Regions from separate parts of the Actinoplanes sp. NPDC023936 genome, predicted to be linked through region 4. Evidence: riboswitches for the same ligand, from Rfam matches in the RefSeq annotation. Region 4 holds a riboswitch; each other region holds the start of a gene.

Region 1 (4,207 bases), on a different contig from region 4:
CCGCGTGTTGAGTTCGGGTGCGGAACGCGCCCCAACTCCACACGCAGTCCCGCCCCCCGCCTGCGTGTTGAACTCGGGTGCGGAACGCGCCCCAACTCCACACGCAGTCCCGCTCCCCCGCCTGCGTGTTGAGTTCGGGTGCGGAACGCGCCCCAACTCCACACGCTGTGGGGTTCAGGCCGCCCGGCGGTAGGCGCGGTCCGCCGGAGCGGGCGCCGCTCCGGGGCCCGGCAGGACCGATGCCTGCAACCGCTCGAGCGGCATCAGCTCGGCCTTCAGCGCGGCGGCGAGCCGCCCGGCCAGACCGAGCCGGATCGGACCGGACTCGCAGTCGACGACCACCGTCGCCACCCCGTTCAGCGCCGGCGCGAGCCGCAGCGGGTCCGGGCCGCTGGTGGCCCGCCCGTCCGTGACCAGCACCAGCAACGGCCGCCGGCGCGGGTCACGCCGCCGCTCGGTGGCGATGGTCGCCGCCGCGGCGCGCAGCCCGGCCGCGATCGGGGTCCGCCCACCGGTCCGCAGCGCCGCCAGCCGCATCACGCCGACCTCATGACTGGACGTCGGCGGCAACACCACCTCGGCGTCCGCACCCCGGAACGTGATCATCCCGATCCGGTCCCGCCGCTGGTAGGCGTCCCGCAGCAGCGACAGCACCGCCGTCTTGACCAGTGTCATCCGCTTCCGGGCCGCCATCGATCCGGACGCGTCCACGACGAAGAGCACGAGGTTGGCCTCCCGCCCCACATGCACCGATTCCCGCAGATCTCGTGGTGCCACGCGAACCCGCCGCCGCAACATTCCGGATATTTCCGAAATATCGGAGGATGGGCGGAGCGCGGCCTCCGCGCCCGTCCGGTCCAGCGCGGCACGCAGCGTCGCCGGCAGGTGCGGCGCGCCCGCGAGCTTGCCGACCGGAGCCCGGCTGCCGACGACCCGGCCGCGCCGGGCGTAGGCCGGGGAGCGCCGTCCGGCGTGGCCCCCCTCGCCACGGGCCGAGATGCGCAGTGTCCTGGTGCGATAGGCCGGCCCGGCACTGGCCGCCACACCGGGTTTGCCGGCCTGTTCGGCGCCGGTCTCCCCCGGTTGCCCGGAGCCGTCCGCGGCCTGCCCCGCGGGGTCCGCCGCCGGCCCGGAGCCGGATCCCGCGTCGTTCGCCGCCTGCTGCCCGGCGCCGTTGTCCCCTGGGCCGCCCGGGTCGTCGCCGGCCGGGCTCCCGGGACCGCCGCCGTCACGCGGGCCCTGCGGTGCGCCACCCCCGCCGCCCTCGGGCGGGCCGTCGCCGTCCGGGTCGTCACCGTCCGAATCGTCACCGTCGTGATCAGCTGGCCCGGGGTCCTGCTCGGCCGCCTGGCGCTCGGCCTCGGCGAGGGCCTGCTCGAGCTTCTCCTCGTCGGTGCCGGGCGGATCGAGCGGGTCGGTCCGCCGCCGGTGCGGCAGGGCCAGCCGGGCCGCGTCGCGGACGTCGTCGGCGGTCACCCGGTCGCGGCCGTGCCAGGCGGCCAGGGCGACAGCGCTGCGGGCCACCACGATGTCGGCGCGCATGCCGTCCACGCCGTAGGCGAGACAGACCCGGGCGATCCGGTCCAGCTCCGTGTCGGGCAGCCGGACGCTGGGCAGTTGCGCGCGGGCGGCGGCGATCCGGGCGGCGACCTCGCGCTCGGCCTCGGCGAACCGGGCGGCGAACCCATCCGGGTCCGCCTCGTAGGCCAGCCGCCGGCGCACCACCTCGGCCCGCTGCACCGCGTCGCGGGGCGCCGCCACCGTGACGACCAGGCCGAACCGGTCCACCAGCTGCGGGCGCGGCTCGCCCTCCTCCGGGTTCATCGTGCCGACCAGCAGGAAACGTGCCGCGTGCTTCACCGACACACCGTCACGCTCGACGTGCGCACGGCCCATCGCGGCGGCGTCCAGCAGCAGGTCGACCAGGTGGTCGGGGAGCAGGTTCACCTCGTCGACGTAGAGCACGCCCCGGTGCGCGGCGGCGAGCAGACCCGGCTCGTACGCCTTCACGCCGTCGCTGAGCGCCCGCTGCAGGTCCAGCGTGCCCACCACTCGGTCCTCGGTGGCGCCGACCGGCAACTCGACCAGGCTGGCCGGGCGGGCGTCGGCGGGGCCACCGATCGGGTGCGGGCCGTCCGGGCAGCCCGGATCCGGGGCGTCCGGGTCACACGCGAACCGGCAGCCGCGTACCGTCTCGATGCCCGGCAGCAGACCGGCCAGCGCACGCACGACGGTGCTTTTCGCGGTGCCCTTCTCGCCGCGCACCAGCACACCGCCAACCGCCGGGGAGACCGCTGTCAGCAGCAGCGCCAGGCGCAGATCATCGAGGCCGACGACGGCCGTGAACGGGTAGGGAGTTGTCACGAGGGTCCCTTCTGCGCGGGTGTCCACGCCCGCACGTCAGTCACGAACGAGCGGCCGGAGTCTCCTGACTCCCGGATCGGCGATCACCGCGCCTTCCGGCCTCATGGCGAAGCCGTGGCTGGACGTGCGGGTCGCTCCCCGGTCACAGTGGCGGGACCGTCCCGGACTCGCACCGGGTTCCTCCGCTACCGCTCGCCGGTCACTCTTTCTCACCGGCGGGGTACGCGTCAACGCGAGCACCGGTGACGACGGTCGCTCCGGCGCCTCCCGGGCCTCCCCGCGCCGCGTCCGACAGCTCAATCGGCGCCGCGTCCGGAACGGCTCGGTGCGGGCGGCGCTAGCGGCGCAGCGCCTCGGAGGGTTCGGTGCGGGCGGCCCGCAGCGCCGGGTAGAGCCCGGCCAGCATCCCGGTCAGCGCGCCGATCACCGGGGCGGGCAGCACGGTGGCCGGGTCCAGGATGACCGTCCACTCCCGCGCGAGCGCCACCGCGAGGACCACGCCCACTCCCAGCGCCGTGCCGGTCAGCCCGCCGAGCGCGCCCAGCACTGTCGACTCGGTGAGGAACTGACCGGCCACGTGCCGGGGCCGCGCACCCAGTGCCCGGCGCAGGCCGATCTCGCCGACCCGTTCCATCACCGCGACCAGGGTGGTGTTGGTGATGCTCACCGCACCGATCACCAGGCAGATCCCGGCGAGCGCGAGGAACAACCCGGACAGTTCGGTGTCGACATCGTCGCGCAGGCTGCGCGGGTCGGGCGGCGGCACGGCCCGGAGCAGGCCGGCGCCGTCCGGGCGCAGCGCGACCGGCGCCTGCCGGGCGATCAGTTGGGCCGCGCCGAGACGCGTCTCGATCACCATCTTGGCCGGGTTCACGGCCGGGTCGGGCGCCGGATAGAGATCCTCGGCGGTGGCCCGAGGCAGCACGATGCCGAGGAGCAGCTCGGGCAGGCGCTCGGTGTCCGAGATGATGCCGACGACGGTGAACGGGCGGCCGTCGATGAAGACCGCGGGACGGCCGCTGAGCTGGTGGATGTTGAGCCGGCCGGCGGCGGCCGGGCCGAGCACCACGACGTGTTCGCCGCGCTTGTCGTGGAAGGCGTCGAACAGCCGGCCGGTACGCACGGCGGGCTTGGCCGCGGCGAGTGCGCCGGCCGACGCCGCGTACACCGGAAGGTCCGCGGCGTTGCCCCGCGACTCGGCCCGCACGTCGGGCGCCGAGCCGATCACCGGGCGGCGCAGCGGCACGTTCCAGTAGACGCCGGACGCCACCACCCCGTTGAGCCGGTTGATCCGCTGGTCGGCGTCGGCGGGGAAGCTGACGCCGCTCTCCCCCGCGTCGGTCACCGTCACGGTGGTCTCGGCGAGCGCGTCGAAGTGCTTGCCGATCTGGCCGGTGGCGGTCGAGGTCAGGCCCAGGACGGCGACGAAGGCGCCCACCCCGAGAACCGTGCCGAGGGTGGTGAGCACGGAGCGGGCCGGCCGTTGCAGGATGCCGGCGACCGCCTCGGCGATCAGGTCGGGGAGACGGAAGACGGATCGTTCCGGAATGGCCCGGCGCCGGCGGAGCCTCACCGCACCGCTCCGGCCGGCAGCTCGTCCATCCGGCCGTCGACGATCCGGACCACGCGCCGCGCCCGCTCGGCCACCGTGGCGTCGTGGGTGATCACCACGATGGTGAGACCGGCCGCGTGCAGCTCGTCGAAGAGCCCGAGCAGCCGCAGCGACGTGGCCGAGTCGAGGTTGCCGGTGGGCTCGTCGCAGAGCAGGATCGCCGGCTCGTTCACCAGGGCCCGGGCGATCGCGACCCGCTGCCGTTCGCCGCCGGACATCGTGGTGGGCAGC
Region 2 (4,207 bases), on a different contig from region 4:
CCGATCGCCACCACGGCGCCGTCCAGCCGGTCGCCCCAGAGATCCATGGCGGCGGCGCTGCGGGTGTTGCCGATCCGGGCCGCGATCTCCGGGACGGCCGGGTCCCGCAGGGTGCAGATCACGTCGTTGGCGGCGGGCAGCCGGGAGCGGGTCACGCCGGAGGCGACCATCTCCGCGTCGCAGAGGATCGGGGCGCCGCTGAGCAGCGCCTTCCTCGCGGCGGTGGCCACACCGGGACTGAACCGCACGTCCTGGACCAGGTCCACCATCCCGCAGGCGTGGATCATCCGCACCACGACGCGGGCCACATCGGACGGCAGGCCGGTCAGGTCCGCCTCGGCGCGGATCGTGGCGAACGACCGCTTGTAGATCTCCGCGCCGTCGCGCACGTACTCCATCAGGGCCTCCTCGCTGTCGCCACAACAGCTCCTAGATCACGGCTGGGGTCATCGGTGTCGGGGTCGACGGTGTCGGGGTCGACGGTGTCGGGGTTGATCATGGTGTCGGTCACGGTGTCGGTCTCGGCGTCGGTACCGGTGTTCGCGCCGGTCGTGGCGCCGCTGTTCGGGCGGGACACCTGGTAACCGGTGGGGGTGGCCTGGACCTGGACGTGCCGGCCCGCGGGGCTGCCGCACGCCCGCGCGCAGCCCACCCAGTGAACCGGGAGGCCGTCGACGAAACGCGCGGCTCTCGTGGCGTCGGCACGGACATCGGCGAGGGATTTCGCGCAGCCGGGGCGGCCGGCGCACGCGGTCACGCCCACCCACGGAGAGTCCGCCGCCAGAGCGAGACCGGAATCGATCAGCTGGTCCGCCCACTGTGCCGCGTCGGCGCGCGGGAGGTCGGTGACCAGGACGCCCCGCCACGGTGTGATGACGAGCCGGGTCGCTTTCTCCAAGACCCGCATGGGTACGCCACCGAGCCGCCCCAGCGGGACCAGGGCGCCCACCGCGACGAGCGGGGAGCCGGGCTGGTCCAGCACACCCAGCAGATCACCGGGCTCGAGCGCCTCGACCGGGCCGATCGGTTCCGTGTCCGCGGTGGTCGGGCCGAGGGCGGCGCGGACACGGGCGGCTACTCGGGACGGGCCGTCGGTGAGCTCGCGCAGTCGCCAGGCTGCCGGGCCGCCGCTGCGCTGGGCCTCCCGCTCGGCGAGGAAGGCGTGTGCCGCCGCCAGCATCGTGGGGACCACCGTCTCGCCGTCCACGCGGATGCCCGCGTCGTGGCCGCCGAGCCGGATAGCGAACCGCTCGGGCACACCACCCGGCGCAGGCCTGGCGGGGACTGCGGCGACGTCGGCGGCCAGGGGGACGTGGCCGATGGCGAACAGGAACTTGCCGGGGAGGCGGGACAGGGCGGGGTCGCCGAGGAGGGCGGTGTCCAGCTGGGATGTCAGAGCGCGAAGCGCCGGTCCGGCCAGTGGGGGCGCCGCGATGTTCCGTACCGCATCGTGGGTTGCCGACGGCAGGAGGCCGGCGGCGCGCAAGCGGGCCGCCAAGGTCTCCGCGTCCTCTGCTCGCACGCCTCTGACCTGGAGGTTCGCTCGGGAGGTCAGCTCCAGGAAACCGTCGCCGAACTGCTCGGTCAGCTCGCGCAGAACACGCAGCTGCGCGCCGCTCAGCACGCCCGCGGGCAGACGGACACGCGCCAGCAACCCGTCGGCCGCGGCGTGCAACCGCAGGGCGCCGGGGCAGGCGTCGGTGTCGGACTGCCGGAGGGGTGTCACGGCCCGGATACTACGGGCGGCCACCGACAGGACCACATCCTCGGGTCGCCACCCGGCTGTATCGGTGATGTCACCCCACCTTGACGGCGGGCGGGAGCGTTCGGAAAGGTGGGAGGTCTACGAGCGGCGAAGCCGCGGAGGAAGCCGGTGCGAGTCCGGCACGGTCCCGCCACTGTGACCGGGTTCCCAGCCCGGGAGTCAGGAACTCCGTTCGCCGTGATCCCAACTACTCCGGGGCGCGGACCCCGAGGGGGAGCGCAACGCGTGTTTCTGCTGCTGTCCACGTCCGACACCGACCTGCTCAGCGCCCGGGCCAGCGGCTCGGCCTGGCGGCTGGGCAACCCGGCCCGGACCTCGGTCTCCGATCTTCCCGCCCTGCTCGACGGCGTCGACCTGGTCGTCGTCCGCATCCTCGGTGGCCGCCGCGCCTGGGAGGAGGGCCTCGACGCCCTGCTCGCCGGCGACGTCCCGGTGGTGGTCCTCGGTGGCGAGCAGGCCCCGGACGCCGACCTGATGAAACTCTCCACGGTCCCGGCCGGTGTCGCGGCGGACGCGCACGTCTACCTCGCGCAGGGCGGCGCGGAGAACCTGGCCTCGCTGCACGACTTCCTGTCCGACACGGTGCTGCTGACCGGCAACGGGTTCGCGCCGGCCGTCGAGGCGCCGCAGTGGGGTGTGCTGCCGCGCGCCGCGTCCGAGGGCGGGCCGGCGACCGTGGCGGTTCTCTACTATCGCGCCCATCACATGGCCGGGAACACCGCGTTCGTCGAGACGCTCTGCCAGGCGATCGAGGCGAAGGGCGCCCGCGCGCTGCCGATCTTCACGGCGTCGCTGCGGACCGCGCCGCCGGAGCTGCTGGCCGAGCTGCGCACCGCGGACGCCCTGGTGGTGACAGTGCTCGCGGCCGGTGGCACCAAACCGGCGACCGTGGGCGCCGGTGGCGACGACGAGGCCTGGGACGTCGGCGTGCTCGCCGACCTGGACGTGCCGATCCTGCAGGGGCTCTGCCTGACCAGCTCACGGGCCGCGTGGGAGGCGAGCGACGACGGGCTGTCGCCGCTGGACGCGGCGACGCAGGTGGCGATCCCGGAGTTCGACGGGCGGATCATCACGGTGCCGTTCTCGTTCAAGGAGATCGACCCGGAAGGGCTGTCGGTCTACGTCGCGGACCCGGAGCGGGCCTCGCGGGTCGCCGGGATCGCCGTGGCGCACGCCCGGCTCCGGCACGTGCCGCCGGCCGATCGCAAGATCGTCCTCATGCTGTCGGCCTATCCGACCAAGCACTCGCGGATCGGCAACGCGGTCGGGCTGGACACGCCCGCCTCGACGGTGGCCCTGCTGGACGCGCTCGCCACCGCCGGGTACCGGATCGGGGACTTCGGGTCCTACGACGGCGACGGGTTGATCCACGCGTTGATCGCGGCCGGCGGGCAGGACTCGGACTGGCTCACCGAGGAGCAGCTCGCCGGCAACCCGGTGCGCATCTCCGGCGAGGCGTACCAGGCGTGGTTCGAGACGATGCCGGAGGACTTCCGGACCTCGGTGGAGCAGCACTGGGGGCCGCCGCCCGGCGAGCTCTACGTCGACAGCGGGGACATCGTCCTCGCCGCGCTGCGCGACGAGAACATCGTGGTCATGGTGCAGCCGCCGCGCGGGTTCGGCGCGAACCCGGTGGCGATCTACCACGACCCGGACCTGCCGCCGTCACATCACTACCTGGCCGCGTACCGGTGGATCGCGGACGACTTCGGCGCGCACGCGGTGGTCCACGTCGGCAAGCACGGCAACCTGGAATGGCTGCCCGGCAAGAACGTCGGCATGTCCGCCTCGGACGGCACCGACGCGGCGCTCGGCGACCTGCCGCTGATCTATCCGTTCCTGGTGAACGACCCCGGTGAGGGCACGCAGGCCAAGCGCCGGGCCCACGCCACGCTCGTCGACCACCTGATCCCGCCGATGGCGCGCGCCGAGTCCTACGGCGACATCGCCCGGCTGGAGCAGCTGCTCGACGAGCACGCGAACATCGCCGCGCTCGACCCGGCGAAACTGCCGGCGATCCGGGCGCAGATCTGGACCCTGATCCAGGCCGCGAAGATGGACCACGACCTCGGGCAGTCGCAGCGCCCCGGGGACGAGGAGTTCGACGACTTCATCATGCACATCGACGGATGGCTGTGTGAGGTCAAGGACGTGCAGATCCGGGACGGGCTGCACGTGCTCGGCGCGGCCCCGGCCGGTGAGGCGCGGATCAACCTGGTGCTCGCCATGCTGCGGGCGCGGCAGATGTGGGCCGGGAAGGTGGCCGCGCTGCCCGGTCTGCGGGAGGCGCTGGGCCTGGCCGAGGACGCCCCGCTCACCCGTGTCGACGAGATCGAGGCCGAGGCCCGGGCTCTCGTGACGGCGATGGAGGAGCGCGGCTGGGCTCGTGACGGCATCGCGGACTTGTCGGACAACGCCGATGTGATCCGGGTGCTGGAGTTC
Region 3 (4,207 bases), on a different contig from region 4:
GGGACACATAGCTGTGCAGATTGCCGAGCGCGTTGTCCGGCGGCTCACCCTCCCAGAGCGCGTCGATCAGCTCGGCGACCGAAACCGGGCGGCCGCCGGCGAGCGCGAGACGGGCGAGCAGGACGCGCTGCGGCATTCCGGTGAGCGGGATTGGGACACCGTCACGGGTCAACTCGACCGGTCCCAGCACCCCCACCCGGATCCCCACCGGGCCATTCTCCCCGGCCGTCACCACCGATGACCAGTAGTTATCCGCTCCCCGACACAGCACTGTGCACCAGCCGGACCAGCCGGACCAGCCGGACCAGCCGGCCCGGAGCGCGCCGGCTGAAAGCAAGACCGGGCCGTAGCTGGCGCAGGTCATCACACCGGATAACCGCGCTCACCTACGGCTCGAACCACCCAGCCGTAGCTGGCGCAGGCCACCACACCCGAATAGCCACGCTCAACTACGGCTCGCACCACCCGGCCGTAGCTCAATCAGGTCACCGGCCTTGATGACCTGCCTGCGCTACGGCTCGGCGGCAGCGCAGCGCAGCGACGGCCACGGCCACGGGCACGGCCACGGCAACGGGCACGGCAACGGCCATGGCCACGGCAACGGGCACGGCGACGGCAGCGGCAACGATCGCGGCCTGGGGACTGTCCAAGGTCACCCGCGACGCTTCCGGGACGGGCGCCGGATAGGGTCGGGCGGTGCGGACGAAGCAGCAGCTGACCGACGACATCCGGAGCGAGCGGCGCGCCGCGCTCGTGGTCAACGCGCGGTCGCGGCGGGGGCGGCAGTTCTACGATGACGCGCACGCCCGGCTGCAGGCGGCCGGGTTCAAGCTGCTCGGATCCTACGGCGTCGAGGGCGATCTGGAGCGGAGCCTTCAGCAGGCGATCGACCTCGGCCCGGACCTGCTCGTGGCCGGTGGCGGCGACGGGACGATCAGCACGGCGGGGCGGATGCTGGCGCACCGGGACATGGCGCTCGGGCTGCTGCCGCTCGGCACCACCAACAACTTCGCGCGGACCGTCGGCATCCCGCCGGACCTGGACACGGCCGTCGCGACGATGACCGAGGGCGCGGTGATCGATGTGGACCTCGGGATCGCCGGTGACATGCCGTTCACCAATCATGTCGGCGTCGGCCTCTCCGCCGAGGTGATGATCAACGCGCCGAGCCGGCTCAAGAGGGCGATCGGGCGGTTCGCGTACCCGATCACCGCGCTGGGCCTGTTGAGAAAGCACAGACCACTGCGGGCGACGGTTCGCGCCGGCGGGCGGGAGATCGTCTTCGCCACCCACCAGGTGTACGTGGCGAACGGTGGTTTCCACGCCGGCCGGCCGATCACCGCTGACGCGCACGCCGACGACCGGCTGCTGGTGGCCTACCCGGTGGGCGGCGCGACCCGCCGTGAGCTGCTGCGCGAGACGGCCCGCAACGCGTTGACGGGCCACCGCCGTACCCTCCATGAACGTCCTTTTCTCGCGGTCGGCGAGCTGTGGCTGGAGACGGATCGGCCGGCGGCGGTCGAGGTGGACGGTGAGCCCTGCGGGCAGACGCCGCTGCGGATCGCCCTCGATGCGAACGCGCTGCGGATCATGGCGCCTCCGGGTACTGAAGATCACTGACACAGCATGTTGGGTTGCGCGAACGAACGCCCGCCCAGATATGGTGTCTCCCGCAGCTGGTTCGGCCCCGCGCGAGCGGACGCCGAGGCAAGAGGGAATCCGGTGGAAGTCCGGAACTGCCCCGCAGCGGTTAGTGGGAACGACCGCCGTCAACGAAGCACTGGACCGCGAGGTCTGGGAAGCGACGGCCATTAGGCGATCTTGAAAAGGATCACGCCCGCGAGTCCGAAGACCTGCCAGCGCGCCGCATGCCACCTGGCGTGCGGCGGTCGAAGGTCGCGTGGGACGACCGACGCCGAAAGCCGGCCGCCACGCGTGCCCGGTGGCGTCTCCCCGTGCCCCGAGACCATGGGCTCGCGAGGAGAGAGCAATGCACACCGAGCAACGACGGCACACGATGCAGGTCCGCAAGCGCAACGGCGAGACCGAGCCGGTCGACGTCAACAAGATCGTCAAGGCGGTCGAGCGCTGGGTCGCCGACCTGGACGAGGTCGACCCGCTGCGGGTCGCCACCAAGACCATCAGCGGGCTCTACGACGGCGCCACCACCGCTGAGCTGGACAAGCTGTCGATCCAGACGGCCGCCGAACTGATCAGCGAGGAGCCGCAGTACTCCCGGCTCGCCGCCCGGCTGCTCGCCGCGTTCGTCGAGCAGGAGGTCGGCGAGGAAGGCGTCACCAGCTTCAGCGAATCGATCAGGCTGGGGCACCAGCAGGGTCTGATCAGCGACGAGACAGCGACATTCGTCGCGGACAATGCGACAAACCTCGACCGGGCGATCGATGACGCGAACAACCTGCGCTTCGAGTATTTCGGGCTGCGCACCGTGGCCGACCGTTACCTGCTGCGGCACCCCACCAAGCGGACGGTCATCGAGACACCGCAGCACTGGCTGCTCCGCGTCGCCTGCGGCCTCTCGCAGACCGCCGACGAGGCGATCGGTTTCTACCGCCTGATGTCCAGCCTCGCCTATCTTCCCAGCTCACCGACGCTGTTCAACTCGGGCACCCGGCACACTCAGATGTCGAGCTGCTTCCTCGTCGACTCGCCGAAGGACGAGCTGGACTCGATCTACGAGCGGTACCACCAGGTCGCGAAACTCTCCAAGTTCTCCGGCGGCATCGGCATCTCCTGGTCGCGGGTCCGTGGCCGCGGCGCGCTCATCCGGGGCACGAACGGCAAGTCGAACGGTATCGTCCCGTTCCTGAAGACGCTCGACGCGGGCGTCGCGGCGGTCAATCAGGGCGGCCGGCGCAAGGGCGCGGCCTGCGTCTATCTGGAGCCGTGGCACCCGGACATCGAGGAATTCCTGGAATTGCGGGACAACACCGGCGAGGAGTCCCGGCGCACCCACAATCTGAACCTGGCGAACTGGATCCCGGACGAATTCATGCGCCGCGTCGAGGCCGACGAGGACTGGTCGCTGATCGACCCCTCGGACGCGCCGATGCTGCCGGACCTGTTCGGCGACGAGTTCACCGAGGCCTACCAGGCGGCCGAGAAGAACGCCGTCAAAACCGTCAAGGCCCGCGATCTGTACGGGCGGATGATGCGCACCCTGGCGCAGACCGGAAACGGCTGGATGACGTTCAAGGATCCGTCCAACCGGCTGTCCAATCAGACCGGCGCGCCGGGCAACGTCATTCACCTGTCCAACCTGTGCACCGAGATCCTCGAGGTGAACAACGACGACGAGACAGCGGTCTGCAATCTCGGCTCGGTCAATCTGGGCGCGCACGTCACAGCGGACGGGGTGGACTGGGAGAAGCTGCGGGAAACGGTGCGGACGGCCGTGGTCTTCCTGGACCGGGTCATCGACATCAACTATTACCCGGCGCAGCAGGCCGCCGCGTCGAATCCGCGCTGGCGGCCGGTCGGGCTGGGCCTGATGGGATTGCAGGACGCGTTCTTCACGCTGCGGCTGCCGTTCGACTCGGCCGAGGCGCGGGAATTGTCGACACGCGTGCAGGAGGAGATCTTCCTGACCGCGCTGGAATCGTCGGCCGCTCTCGCGGAGCGATTCGGCCCGCATCCCGCGTACCCGGAGACCCGCGCGGCCAAGGGCGATCTGCACCCGGATCTGTGGGGCGCCACGGTGTCGCAGACGTCGCGCTGGACCGCCGTGAAGGAGCGGATCGCCGAGCACGGTCTGCGGAACTCGCTACTGATCGCGATCGCTCCGACCGCGACCATCGCCTCGATCGCGGGCTGCTACGAGTGCATCGAACCGCAGGTCAGCAACCTCTTCAAGCGCGAGACGATGTCGGGCGAATTCCTTCAGATCAACACCTATCTGGTACGGGAATTGAAGTCCCGCAATCTGTGGACCGGCCCGATTCGAGAGGCGATCAAACGCGCCGAAGGCTCGGTGCAGGGCATCGCCGAGCTCCCCGCCGACGTGCGGGAACTGTTCCGCACCGCGTGGGAACTGCCGCAACGCGCGCTGATCGACCTGGCCGCGGCCCGGGCGCCGTACATCGACCAGTCCCAGTCGCTGAACCTCTTCATGGCCGCGCCCACCATCGGCAAGGTCTCGTCGATGTACCTGTACGCCTGGAAATCCGGCCTGAAGACCTCGTACTACCTG
Region 4 (4,207 bases):
CGGCCTTGCGCGACGCGGGCCTGCGATTGAAGATCAGGACCGGTGGGGTACGGGCCGAAGCGTTCCCGACCGAAAAGGATCTGGCTGAGGCGCTCTGCCGGGCGACCGAGGGCGGTGTGCCGTTCAAGCTCACCGCGGGACTGCACGACCCGATCCGCCACCGTGACCCGCTGACCGGTTTCGAGCATCACGGGTTCCTCAACGTGCTGGTCGCGACCGCGCACGCCGTGCAGGGTGGCGGTGCCGGCGAGATCGCGGCCGCGCTCGCCGACCAGGACGGCCACCGGGTCGCCGCGGCGATCACCACCATCGATGACGGGCTGGCGCGCGAGGTGCGGCGGCAGTTCGTCAGTTTCGGCACCTGCAGCATCAGCGAGCCTGTCGACGGCCTGCTGCAGCTCGGACTTCTCCCGGAGGGAATCCTGTGAGCCCGCTCGGCAGCCCGGCCACTCTGCCCTACGGCGTGTTCAGCACGGCGGCCGACGCGCATCCCCGGTCCGGCGTCGCGATCGGCGACCAGATCATCGATCTCCCGGCGGCCGTCCGGCGGCTCGCCCCGCAGCTGGCGGGCGCGGTCGCCGGGCCGTCCCTGGACGCCCTGCTGGCCGCCGGCCCGCGGGTCTGGGCCGACCTGCGAGCACAGCTGACCACCTGGGTCACCGACGAGATCTATCGCGATCTGCTCCAGCCGCATCTCGTGCCGGCCCGCGACGCGACGCTGCACCTGCCGTTCACGGTGGCCGACTACGTCGACTTCTACGCCTCCGAGCAGCACGCCACCAACCTCGGGCGGATCCTGCGCCCCGGCCAGGAGCCGCTCACCGCGAACTGGAAACACCTCCCGATCGGCTATCACGGCCGTGCCGGAACCGTCGTCGTGTCCGGAACCGACATCGTGCGGCCGAGCGGCCAGCGGACCAGTCCGGCCGGCCCGGTCTTCGGCGCTTCGCAACGGCTGGACATCGAGGCCGAACTGGGCTTCGTCGTCGGCGTCGGGTCCGCGCTCGGCAAGCCGGTCGAGCTCGGCGCGTTCGAGGAGCACGTCTTCGGGGTCTGCCTGGTCAACGACTGGTCGGCGCGGGACATCCAGGCCTTCGAGTACGTTCCGCTCGGCCCGTTCCTGGGCAAGAGCTTCGCCACCTCGATCAGCCCGTGGATCGTCCCGCTGTCCGCTCTCGACCATGCCCGCGTGGCGCCGCCGGAGCGAACCGTGCCGCTGCAGCCCTACCTCGACGACGAGAAGACGCCGGCGTGGGGCCTGGACGTGCGGCTCACGGTGACCCTGAACGGTCACGTGATCTCCGAGCCGCGCGCCGCCGACATGTACTGGACTGGCGCACAGATGCTCGCGCACCTGACCGTCAACGGCGCCTCCCTGCGCACCGGCGACCTCTACGCGTCCGGAACGATCAGCGGCGGCTCACCGGGTTCGCTGATCGAACTGTCCTGGAACGGTCAGCAGCCCCTGACGCTGCCGGACGGCTCGACCCGGGCGTTCCTGGCGGACGGCGACGAGGTGGTGATCAGCGCTGTCGCGCCGGGCCCGGGCGGCTCCACGATCAGCCTCGGCGAGGTCCGTGGCCGCATCGTCTAGGGTGTGACACGGCACGAACTTTGATGCGAGGTGCCCCGGCCCCCTGAAGGCCGGGGAGAATCTGGGAAGCCGGTGGAATTCCGGCACGGGCCCGCCGCGGTGACCGGGGAGCCGCCGCCCACGCGCGCGAGCGCAGCCACTGGCCGCTTCGGCTGGGAAGGCGGGCGGTGAGGTGACGATCCGGGAGTCCGAAGACCGGCCTCGCCGACTGTCGCCCGGGCCGTCCGTCCGGGCCGAACCGCAGCGGGAGCCTGCCCATGTCCAGTCAGCTGTACGACGTCATCCACCGCCGCCGGGACGTCCGCGGCCAGTTCACCGGCGCCCCGATCCCGCCGGCCGTCCTCGATCGCGTACTGGCGGCCGCCCACGCCGCGCCCAGCGTCGGCCTCTCCCAGCCCTGGGACTTCATCCTGGTCAGCGACGAGACGACCCGCGCCGCCTTCCACGATCACGTCCAGCAGGAGCGCGCGACGTTCGCGTCCACCCTCGACCCGGGTGCCGCCGCGACATTTTCCAAGATCAAAATTGAGGGGGTACGGGAGTCCACCCTCTCCGTGGTCGTCACCTACGACCCGGACCGGGGCAGCCCGGCGGTCCTCGGCCGGCACGCCATCGCCGACGCCGGGCTGTATTCGGTCTGCCTGGCGATCCAGAACCTCTGGCTGGCCGCCACCGCCGAGAACCTGGGCGTCGGCTGGGTCTCCTTCTACCGCGAGCCGTTCGTCCAGGACCTGCTCGGCATCCCGGCGACCATCCGCCCGGTCGCCTGGCTCTGCCTGGGCCCGGTCACCCACCTGGAACACACCCCCGACCTGGAACGCCACGGCTGGCGCCACCGAACCCCGTGGCAGTCAGCGGTCCACGAGAACAGGTGGTCCCCGCCCGTGGGCTGACCTCCGCTACCGCCCGCTCCGCCCGCCCCCGCCCGTGGGCTGACCTCCGCCCCCGTCCGCTCCGCCCGCCCCCGCCCCGCCCCGCCCGCTCTGCCAGCCGGTCCGGCTGGTCGTCAGTGCTGACCCCGCTGTGGTCCGCCGGGGTTCGCGACCGGGAACCGGCCGCCCGGCGGTGTGCCGCTTGCGTTGCGTGTCACGGTGGGTGGCCGGCGACGGTGAACCGCTGCGGGTTCGCGGGATTCTGTGGGGCGCGGGGCGTCTGCGGGTTTCCGGAAAGCGCGGCGTTTACCACGGATGCCGGCACGCAGGGTGACAAGGGTCCGCGCGGAGCGGCCCGGGTCTTCGGCTCGCCCAAGCGGCGACGCCGCGCTTCGACAACAGGGCCGGGGCCCGGGAGCACTGACGGCCAGCTGGACCAGCCGGTCCAGCTGGTCATCGTTGCTGTCCTCGGGGGATCGTGGGATGGGGCGGTCCGGCTGGCGCTCGATGCTGTCCACACGGTCCGCGAGAACGCTGACAGCCAGCCGAGCAAGACGAGCTGGCCACCAGTGCTGACCCGCCGCCCCAAGAACCTGCCTGAGCTACGGCTGACCGCCCCGAGCCGTAGCTGTGAGCTCCCGGCCCGACAAACCTGCCTGAACTACGGCTCACCGACCCGGGCCGTAGCCAACGCACGTTCCCGGCCCGAGAAACATGCCCGGGCTACGGCTCACCGGCCGATGCGGTCGCGCGTCACGGTCGGTCGCCGCCGACCGTGGAGCGCTGGGGGTTTTCGTCACCCTGTGGGGCCTGGGGCGTCCGCGGGTTTCCGCGCAGCGCGACGTTGACCGCGGATGTCGGCACGCTGGGTGACAACGGTTCGTGCTGACGGGCGGTCTGGCCCTGATTTTCGGCTGGCCCCGCAACGGTGATGCGTGCCTCGGGACCATTGCCGCGGCCGAGCGCCCTGACGACCAGCTGGTCCAGCTGGTCGTCAGTGCTGTCCTCGGCTGGTGGATCGTGGAAGCGCGCGGTCCGGCTGGCGCTCGGTGCTGTCCCGCCGGGCCGGCGAGAACACCGACGGCCAGCCGGGCCACACGAGCTGGTCACCAGTGCTGCCGGATGCCTGTTCCGAGAGCACTGCGCGCCAGCCCGCCTCACCGATCCACGATTGGACCCCGACACGCCGACGACCGCGAGACGCCAACCCCGACCGCGACCCCTCAGACCAGCCCCGCGTCGTGGGCGAGCAGCGCGATCTGCGTCCTGTTGTCCAGCCCCAGCTTCGTGAGCACGTGCGACACATGCGTCTTCACGGTCGCCAGCGTCATGTCCAGCTCCGCGCCGATCTCCGCGTTGCTCCGGCCCTGCCCGATCGCCACCACCACGTCCCGCTCCCGGGGGCTGAGCCCGGCCAGCACCCCGGTGGCCCGCGCATAGGCCCCGGCCTGCACGGCCACCCGGTCCATCAGCCGCCGGGTGATCCGCGGGGACAGGATCGGCTCGCCGGCCGCCACCTGGCGGATGGCCTCGGCGATCCGGGCGGGCGGCGTGTCCTTCAGCAGGAAGCCACTGGCCCCGGCGCGCAGCGCGTGCAGGATGTTCTCGTCGGTGTCGAACGTGGTCAGCACGATGACCTCGGGCGGCCGGGGCCGGGCCCGCAGCCGCCGGGTCGCGGTGATGCCGTCGACGCGGGGCATCCGGAGGTCCATCAGGACCACGTCGGGGTGGTGGGCGTCGG

The links. A riboswitch is a leader RNA that binds a small molecule or an ion and turns the genes downstream of it on or off. The one in region 4 is predicted to bind cobalamin.
Region 1: linked by a shared signal. The riboswitch ahead of AB0F72_RS05365 (VWA domain-containing protein) and the one ahead of bluB (5,6-dimethylbenzimidazole synthase) in region 4 are both predicted to bind cobalamin.
Region 2: linked by a shared signal. The riboswitch ahead of cobN (cobaltochelatase subunit CobN) and the one ahead of bluB (5,6-dimethylbenzimidazole synthase) in region 4 are both predicted to bind cobalamin.
Region 3: linked by a shared signal. The riboswitch ahead of AB0F72_RS39370 (ribonucleoside-diphosphate reductase subunit alpha) and the one ahead of bluB (5,6-dimethylbenzimidazole synthase) in region 4 are both predicted to bind cobalamin.

Annotation. Positions count from the first base shown of each region.
Region 1 covers NZ_JBEZZR010000003.1:176,810-181,016, forward strand. Annotated here, with positions in the region: gene AB0F72_RS05365 (VWA domain-containing protein) at 175-2,364, opposite strand; cobalamin riboswitch at 2,422-2,547, opposite strand; gene AB0F72_RS05370 (ABC transporter permease) at 2,702-3,937, opposite strand; gene AB0F72_RS05375 (ABC transporter ATP-binding protein) at 3,934-4,207, opposite strand, start outside.
Region 2 covers NZ_JBEZZR010000001.1:313,217-317,423, forward strand. Annotated here, with positions in the region: gene AB0F72_RS01410 (precorrin-8X methylmutase) at 1-401, opposite strand, end outside; gene AB0F72_RS01415 (precorrin-3B synthase) at 398-1,726, opposite strand; cobalamin riboswitch at 1,832-1,955, shown strand; gene cobN (cobaltochelatase subunit CobN) at 1,991-4,207, shown strand, end outside.
Region 3 covers NZ_JBEZZR010000056.1:33,626-37,832, forward strand. Annotated here, with positions in the region: gene AB0F72_RS39360 (BTAD domain-containing putative transcriptional regulator) at 1-208, opposite strand, end outside; gene AB0F72_RS39365 (diacylglycerol kinase family protein) at 697-1,620, shown strand; cobalamin riboswitch at 1,661-1,876, shown strand; gene AB0F72_RS39370 (ribonucleoside-diphosphate reductase subunit alpha) at 1,991-4,207, shown strand, end outside.
Region 4 covers NZ_JBEZZR010000014.1:142,783-146,989, reverse strand. Annotated here, with positions in the region: gene AB0F72_RS20405 (hypothetical protein) at 1-428, shown strand, start outside; gene fahA (fumarylacetoacetase) at 425-1,594, shown strand; cobalamin riboswitch at 1,606-1,813, shown strand; gene bluB (5,6-dimethylbenzimidazole synthase) at 1,852-2,487, shown strand; gene AB0F72_RS20390 (response regulator transcription factor) at 3,690-4,207, opposite strand, start outside.